2 regions of the Streptomyces sp. NPDC101165 genome follow, and region 1 is predicted to be linked to the other one. Evidence: riboswitches for the same ligand, from Rfam matches in the RefSeq annotation. Region 1 holds a riboswitch; the other holds the start of a gene.
What was found. Region 1 has a riboswitch for thiamine pyrophosphate ahead of thiO (glycine oxidase ThiO). Riboswitches for the same ligand answer to the same signal wherever they lie in the genome.

Region 1 (4,208 bases):
CATCTCGGCGATGTCGGGGAGGGTGAGCCAGGCGGGGACGAGAGCATCGATCTTTGCGTCAATCTCGGTCACGGGAACAAGCCTGCCATCCCCCACCGACAGTCGGAAGTCAGGCCGGTCCACCTGGGAGGACGTGCCTAGTCGGCGGTGGCGTCCTTCAGGGGCCGCGCCGGGTCGGTCAGCGCCTCGGGATCCATGCGCCGGCCCGCCTCGATCAGTCGGCGGCCCTGGGCCAGATCACGCGGTCGGCCCACGGCCAGCAGGGCCACCAGCCGGTCCTCGCGCAGCCAGCAGACGGTCCAGGCCGGGCCCGCCGGGTCGCCGCGCCACACCATGCGGTCGGCCGCGGGGTGGTGGCCGGCGTACTGGACGAAGCGGCCGAACTGCTCGGACCAGAAGTACGGCACCGGGTCGTAGACCGCGGGGGTCTCGCCCAGGACGTTCGCTGCGACCGTGCGCGGGCCCTGCAGGGCGTTGTCCCAGTGGTGGACCAGCAGCCGGGTGCCGTACCGGGCCGAGGGGAAGGAGGCACAGTCGCCGACCGCGTACACGTCCTCGACGGAGGTGCGCAGGTGGGCGTCGGCCACGACCTCGCCGTGCGCGCCCAGCTCGATGCCGGAGCCGGCCAGCCAGGCGGTGGCGGGGCGCGCGCCGATGCCGACCACGACGGCGTCCGCGGGCAGCCGCGTGCCGTCGGTGAGCACCACCGCGCCCGGCTCGACGCGCTCCACGCGCGCGTGGGTGCGCAGCTCGGTGCCGCTGTCGGCGTACCAGGCGGCCATCGGGGCGGCCACCTCGGGCGGGAGCGCGCCCGCGAGCGGCCGGTCGGCGGCCTCGACGACGGTCACCGCGCAGCCCGCCTCGCGGGCCGCCGTGGCGAACTCGGCGCCGATCCAGCCGGCGCCGACGACCACGATGGCGTGCTGCCGGGCGAGCACCGGCCGCAGCCGCTCGGCGTCGTCGAGGGTGCGCAGCAGGTGCACACCGGGCACGCCCTCGGTGCCCGGCAGCGTGATCGGTTCGGCGCCGGTGGCGAGGACCAGCACGTCGTACGGGACGGGCCCGGCCTCGGTGTCCAGCTCGTGGTCGCCGGGGCGCACGCCCAGCACCTCGCAGCCGAGCCGCAGTTCGACGCCGAGCGACTCGAAGTCGACGTCGAAGGCGGAGCCCTCGGCCTTGCCGAGCAGCACGGCCTTGGACAGCGGCGGCCGGTCGTACGGCTGGTGGGGCTCCGCGCCGATCAGCGTGACGGTGCCCGTGAAGCCGTGCTCGCGCAGGGCGACCGCGGTCTGCACCCCGGCCATACCCGCGCCCGCGACGACCACGCGCCGCCCCTGTGACGTGCCCTGCTGTGGTGTCTGCTCGCTCACCCGATCACCATAGACAATTGACAATTCGTCAGTCAGCGGGCGTGCTCGGTGACCTGTTCCACAACGCTGGTCCCGGCGCCCTGCCGGGACTCCCACTCCCAGGTCTCCTCCAGCCGCACCCGCCCGCCCGGCAGCTCCACGACGGTGGACACGCAGTGCCCCGAGGAGGTCGTCCCGTCGTGCCCCAGCTGCACGTACCGGAAGTCCAGCCGGTCGCCCCGCCGGGTGCCGACCAAGTGGCCGCGCACGACGTCGCCACCCGTGTACTCCGCCCAGATCTCGCCGTCCTTCTCGTGGTACGCGAACCGGGTGCGGGTACCCACCTGACCTGGGGCCTGGTCCGCCACGGGGGCCAGGATCAGTCCGTCGAGCGAGCGGGCCATGGACCGGGGCTCCCTTACGAGTGACGAGCGCTGCGGGCTAGGGTGGCCACCGTACAAGCACTCGCGGGAGCCCGGACGCACCGGGCTGAGAGGGAGGCTGGCGGCCTCCGACCGTACGAACCTGATCCGGGTCATGCCGGCGAAGGGAGGGGCTGGACGCCCATGTCGTCACGTACGTCCGACGTCCTCGTCATCGGGGGCGGAATCATCGGCCTGGTCACGGCCTGGCGGGCCGCGCAGCGCGGGCTCGTCACGGCCGTGGTGGACCCCGAGCCCGGCGGCGGCGCCGCGCGGGTCGCGGCGGGGATGCTGGCCGCGGTCACCGAACTGCACTACGGCGAGGAGACACTGCTCGCCCTGAACCTGGAGTCCGCCCGCCGCTACCCGGACTTCGCGGCCGAGCTGACCGAGCTGACCGGCCACGACCTCGGCTACCGCCGCTGCGGCACGCTCGCCGTCGCGCTCGACGCCGACGACCGCGCCCACCTGCGCGAACTGCACACGCTCCAGCAGCGTTCCGGCCTGGAGTCGGAGTGGCTGTCCGGGCGGGAGTGCCGGCGTCTGGAGCCGATGCTCGCGCCCGGGGTGCGCGGCGGGCTGCGGGTCGACGGCGACCACCAGATCGACCCGAGGCGGCTGGCCTCCGCCCTGCTGACCGCGTGCGAGCGGGCCGGAGTGGTCTTCCACCGGTCCTGGGCCGAGCGGCTCGACGTCGCACGGGACCGGGCCACCGGGGTCACCACGGAGGACGGCACCGCGCTGAGCGCGGACCAGGTCGTCCTCGCCGGCGGCAGCCTGAGCGGACGGCTCGCGGGCGTCCCGGACGACGTACTGCCCCCCGTGCGACCGGTGAAGGGCCAGGTGCTGCGGCTGACCGTGCCGCGCCGGTACGCCCCCTTCCTGAACCGCACCGTGCGGGCGATGGTGCGCGGCAGCCATGTCTACCTGGTGCCCCGGGAGAACGGCGAGCTGGTCGTCGGCGCCACCAGCGAGGAGCTGGGCTGGGACACGACCGTCACCGCCGGGGGCGTGTACGAGCTGCTGCGCGACGCCCATGAGCTGGTGCCGGGGATCACCGAGCTGCCCCTCACCGAGACCCGGGCGGGGCTGCGTCCCGGTTCCCCGGACAACGCGCCGCTGCTCGGCCCGTCCGGGCTCGACGGGCTGCTGCTGGCCACCGGGCACTACCGCAACGGGGTACTGCTCACGCCGGTCACCGGGGACGTGATGGCGGAGCTGCTGGTCGGCGGTGAGCTGCCCGAGGAGGCTCGTCCGTTCACGCCGAAGCGCTTCGGCGCCGCACTCATGGAGCAGCCCGCATGAACCTCTCCGTCACCATCTCCGTGAACGGGGCGCGCCACGAGGTCGCCCCGGGCACCGCGCTGGACGCCCTCGTGAAGACCCTCACCGTGGCGCCCTCCGGGGTGGCCGCCGCCGTCAACGAAACCGTCGTCCCGCGCGCGCAGTGGCCGACCACGGCCCTCGCCGAGGGCGACCGTGTCGAAGTCCTCACCGCCGTCCAAGGAGGCTGACCCATGGCCGACGATCCCTTCGTCCTCGGCGGTGTGCCCCTCGGCTCCCGGCTGATCATGGGCACCGGCGGCGCACCGAGCCTGGACGTGCTGGAGCGGGCGCTGGTCGCCTCCGGCACGGAGCTGACCACGGTGGCCATGCGGCGGGTCGACCCCTCGGTGCACGGCTCGGTGCTGTCGGTGCTGGAGAAGCTGGGCATCAAGGTGCTGCCGAACACGGCGGGCTGTTTCACCGCCGGGGAGGCCGTGCTGACCGCCCGGCTGGCCCGGGAGGCGCTGGGCACCGACCTGATCAAGCTGGAGGTCATCGCCGACGAGCGGACGCTGCTGCCGGACCCGGTGGAGCTGCTGGAGGCGGCGGAGACGCTGGTCGACGACGGGTTCACGGTGCTGCCGTACACCAATGACGACCCCGTGCTCGCGCGGAAGCTGGAGGACGTGGGCTGTGCGGCGGTGATGCCGCTGGGCTCGCCGATCGGCTCCGGGCTCGGGATCCGCAACCCGCACAACTTCCAGCTGATCGTGGAGCACGCGCGCGTGCCGGTGATCCTGGACGCGGGGGCCGGTACGGCATCGGACGTGGCGCTGGCGATGGAGCTGGGGTGCGCGGGTGTGATGCTCGCCTCGGCCGTCACCCGGGCGCAGGAGCCGGAGACGATGGCCTCCGCCATGAAGCACGCGGTGGAGGCGGGGCGGCTGGCCCGGCTGGCCGGGCGGATCCCGCGCAGGCACTTCGCGGAGGCCTCCTCCCCGGCCGAGGGCCGCGCGCACCTGGATCCGGAGCGCCCCGCTTTCTGAGGCAGGCCCTGGCCGGGTGCCGCGAGGGTCACAGCTCTGCTGCAGTCCGTCCCCGGAACGGCCGAGCGCGCGGGACTGTCGGTCACCCCTCGTACACTCGCCTGCGTGGATACGACCCTTCAGGA
Region 2 (4,208 bases), on a different contig from region 1:
ACAGCCGGGAGTGGAAGACGTCCTTGTCTCCCCGTGGGCCCGAAGTCAGGCGCTTCCCCGACTCCACCTCCTCGATGTGGAGGACGTTGTACTCCTCCGGGCAGTGAACCAGGATCTCTCGCCCGTCCGGCAGAACTCCCAGCGCGACGGGGTAGTCGAAGTCGTCGGCGTGGTGAATGCTGCGCGTCAGTTCACGGACGACGTACGAGCCCCGGACCAGCAGAGCCCTGGTCCCGCGCTCGGCGTAGACGACGCTGTGGCGGCCGGAGGAGGAGACGACGCTTCTGTCGAACACCGGTCCGTAGCCCGTGTCCGTCCGCTGCTCCACACCGGCGGAGTTCCAGGCGCGGCCACCCACCGGGTCGACCAGAGTGTCGTCCTGCCAGACCAGCGACTGTGCCGGAGCCGTCGTCTCCAGCAACACCACAGGTCTCATCCCCAACCCCCCTGTTTCACCGACCGGTGCCGGCGCTGCTCTCCGGGCATCGGGCCCGAGGAGCAGCGCCCACCCGCGTGCGTCAGTCCGCCAGCGGCAGGTACACCCGGTTGCCCGCGGCCGCGAACTCCTTCGACTTCTGGGCCATGCCCTCTTCGATCTCGGCCTTGCTGCCGCCGTGTTCGCGGCGGATGTCCTGCGAGATCTTCATGCTGCAGAACTTCGGCCCGCACATGGAGCAGAAGTGGGCCGTCTTGGCGGGCTCGGCCGGCAGCGTCTCGTCGTGGAACTCCCGTGCCGTGTCCGGGTCCAGGGCGAGGTTGAACTGGTCCTCCCACCGGAACTCGAAGCGGGCGTCGGACAGCGCGTCGTCCCACTCCTGCGCACCGGGGTGCCCCTTGGCGAGATCGGCCGCGTGGGCGGCGATCTTGTAGGTGATGACGCCGGTCTTGACGTCGTCACGGTTGGGCAGGCCCAGGTGCTCCTTGGGCGTGACGTAGCAGAGCATCGCCGTGCCCCACCAGGCGATCATCGCGGCGCCGATACCGGAGGTGATGTGGTCGTACGCCGGAGCGACGTCCGTGGTCAGCGGGCCGAGCGTATAGAACGGAGCCTCATCGCAGATCTCCTGCTGAAGGTCGATGTTCTCCTTGATCTTGTGCATCGGGACGTGTCCCGGGCCCTCGATCATGGTCTGTACGTTGAAACGCTTGGCGATCCGGTTGAGTTCCCCGAGCGTCCGCAGCTCCGCGAACTGCGCCTCGTCGTTGGCGTCCGCGATCGAGCCCGGCCGGAGGCCGTCGCCGAGCGAGTACGTGACGTCGTAGGCGGCGAGGATCTCGCAGAGCTCCTCGAAGTTCTCGTACAGGAACGACTCCCTGTGGTGCGCGAGGCACCACGCGGCCATGATCGAGCCGCCGCGCGAGACGATGCCCGTCTTGCGGTTGGCGGTGAGCGGCACGTACGGCAGGCGCACGCCCGCGTGGACGGTCATGTAGTCCACGCCCTGCTCGGCCTGCTCGATGACCGTGTCCTTGTAGATCTCCCAGGTCAGTTCCTCGGCCTTGCCGTCGACCTTCTCCAGTGCCTGGTAGAGCGGCACCGTGCCGATGGGGACGGGGGAGTTGCGCAGCACCCACTCGCGGGTCGTGTGGATGTTGCGACCGGTGGAGAGGTCCATGACCGTGTCGGCGCCCCAGCGGGTCGCCCAGGTCATCTTCTCGACCTCCTCCTCGATGGAGGACGTGACCGCGGAGTTGCCGATGTTGGCGTTGACCTTCACCAGGAACCGCTTGCCGATGATCATCGGCTCGATCTCCGGGTGGTTGACGTTGGCCGGGAGCACCGCGCGGCCCGCCGCGATCTCCTCGCGGACCACCTCGGGATCAACGTTCTCGCGGACGGCCACGAACTCCATCTCGGGCGTGATCTCGCCGCGGCGGGCGTACGCGAGCTGGGTGACGGCCGTGCCGTCACGGCCCCGGCGCGGCTGACGCGGACGTCCGGGGAAGACCGCATCCAGGTTGCGCAGCCCGCCGCGCGGTGAGGTGTGCTTGATCCCGTCGTCCTCAGGTCGGACGGGACGACCGGCGTACTCCTCGGTGTCGCCGCGGGCGATGATCCAGTTCTCCCGCAGCGGCGCCAGGCCCCTGCGGACGTCGGTGTCGACGAGTGGATCGGTGTACGGGCCTGATGTGTCGTACAGCGTGACCGACTGCCCGTTGGTGAGGTGCACCTGGCGAACCGGCACGCGCAGGTCGGGGCGGGTGCCCTCGACGTACGCCTTGTGCCAGCCGATGGACTTCCCGGCCTCCTGGGACTTCTCGTCCTGAACGGAGGCAGGCGTGCGTGCGTCCTTGTTGGTCATGAGACCTACTCCCTACGCCGGCATTACCCGGTAACAGGTTCGGCGGTCGACGCAGCGGCTTCCGTCTGCCGATGTTTCCCGTGAAACCACGTTCCACGTGAAACATCGCGAATACGGAGGTCAGCGCCCTCTCAGCCCGGTGCTCCGAGCTCCCGCGTGTGCAAAGGTGCCTCCACGCTAGCGTCAATTCGGGCGCGGTGAACAGAGGGCCCCTGGCGTTCTTGCGATGATCTGGCGGTGACCACCATGGAGCAGTACCCGTACCCGCCCTCCGAACCGCCGGGCGCAGGCGGCTCCGGACAGGACGGCGGACACGGCCATGGCGGCCACGGGCACCAGCACGCTCCGGGCTCCGGACACGGCCACTCGCACGGGCACAGCCACAGCCACGGACCCGCCGCGCCGGTCTCGAAGCATCTGCGTAAGGTCATCGCGGCGATCCTGATCCCGTTCACGGCCGCGGTCGTGGTCGGCCTGGTGGTGCTCTGGCCCGGGGGAGCCCCACCGCACGAGCGCACGGGCGTCGGCTTCGACCGCCAGACGCAGCAGGCCACGGTCACCAAGGTGGTCGAGGTGAGCTGCAAGTCGGTGAACGCCTCGAGTGGCACCTCGACCGGCAACGCCTCCACCGCCGAGGGCAACTCGGCGCAGCAGCAGGCGAAAGGTACCTGCAAGAAGGCGACAGTCCGGGTCGGCACCGGCAACGACCAGGGCCGTACGTTCACCGAGATCGTGCAGCCGGACCAGTCACGACAGTTGCGCGAGGACGAGAAGGTCGTGGTCGCCTACGAGCCCTCGGCGCCGAAGGACCTGCAGTACTCCGTCACCGATGTGAACCGTCAGTTCCCGATGGCACTGCTCGCGGGGATCTTCGCGCTGGCCGTCGTCGTGGTGGGCCGGCTGCGCGGTGTCATGGCTCTGGTCGCGCTGGCCGTCAGCTTCCTGGTGCTGACGCTCTTCATCCTGCCCGCGATCCTGCAGGGCTCGAATCCACTGCTGGTGGCCGTCGTCGGATCCAGTGCGATCATGCTCATCGCGCTCTACATGTGCCATGGACTGTCGGCCCGTACGTCGGTGGCGGTGCTCGGCACGCTGGCCTCCCTCATGCTGATCGGCTTCCTCGGCTCGGAGTTCATCGACTGGGCCGCGCTCACCGGCAACACGGACGACAGCACCGGTCTGATCCACGGCCTGTACCCGTCGATCGACATGAGCGGGCTGCTGCTGGCCGGCGTCATCATCGGTTCGCTCGGTGTCCTGGACGATGTGACGGTGACCCAGACATCGGCGGTCTGGGAACTGCACGAGGCCAATCCGGCGATGGGCTGGCGCGGGCTGTACCGGGCGGGCATCCGGATCGGCCGCGACCACATCGCCTCGGTGGTCAACACCCTCGTCCTCGCCTACGCCGGTGCCGCGCTGCCGCTGCTGCTGCTGTTCTCGATCGCGCAGAGCAGCGTGGGCACGGTCGCCAACAGCGAGCTGGTGGCCGAGGAGATCGTGCGCACGCTGGTGGGTTCGATCGGTCTGGTCGCCTCCGTCCCGGTCACCACCGCGCTCGCCGCCCTGGTGGTGTCGGCCGACCGGCCGGCACCGGCCGCGGCGGCCGCCGCCGGGGCACAGCCCGTTCCGGCACGCGGCGGCAGGGGCCGGCGCCGGAAGCGGTGAAGGAACCCGGCGGAGACCGGACCCACCGAAGAAGCGTTCCTGCACAGCTGCACGCGGCATGGCGGAGCGCTTGGCGCCCCGTTGCCGCAACGTCTCAGCCGGCGCTCTGTTCCTCGGCCAGGATGCGGTCCAGGGCCTCGTCGAGATGGGCGTCGAAGTCGGCCAGCGCGCCCTCCTGCCCGAGCGGCACGAGCTTGTCCGTGCGGTCGAGGAAGGCCACGAGCGGCGGAGCCGAGG

Region 2: another riboswitch for thiamine pyrophosphate. It lies ahead of thiC (phosphomethylpyrimidine synthase ThiC); the one in region 1 lies ahead of thiO (glycine oxidase ThiO).

Annotation. Positions count from the first base shown of each region.
Region 1 covers NZ_JBIWPG010000008.1:386,063-390,270, reverse strand. The annotation lists gene ACIRVH_RS19875 (Rv2175c family DNA-binding protein) at 1-72, opposite strand, end outside; gene ACIRVH_RS19870 (NAD(P)/FAD-dependent oxidoreductase) at 138-1,370, opposite strand; gene ACIRVH_RS19865 (hypothetical protein) at 1,403-1,753, opposite strand; TPP riboswitch at 1,807-1,918, shown strand; gene thiO (glycine oxidase ThiO) at 1,916-3,076, shown strand; gene thiS (sulfur carrier protein ThiS) at 3,073-3,285, shown strand; gene ACIRVH_RS19850 (thiazole synthase) at 3,289-4,083, shown strand; gene pknB (Stk1 family PASTA domain-containing Ser/Thr kinase) at 4,189-4,208, shown strand, end outside.
Region 2 covers NZ_JBIWPG010000006.1:343,378-347,585, reverse strand. The annotation lists gene ACIRVH_RS15395 (hypothetical protein) at 1-436, opposite strand, end outside; gene thiC (phosphomethylpyrimidine synthase ThiC) at 519-2,303, opposite strand; TPP riboswitch at 2,296-2,469, opposite strand; gene ACIRVH_RS15385 (YibE/F family protein) at 2,550-3,971, shown strand; gene ACIRVH_RS15380 (SsgA family sporulation/cell division regulator) at 4,066-4,208, opposite strand, start outside.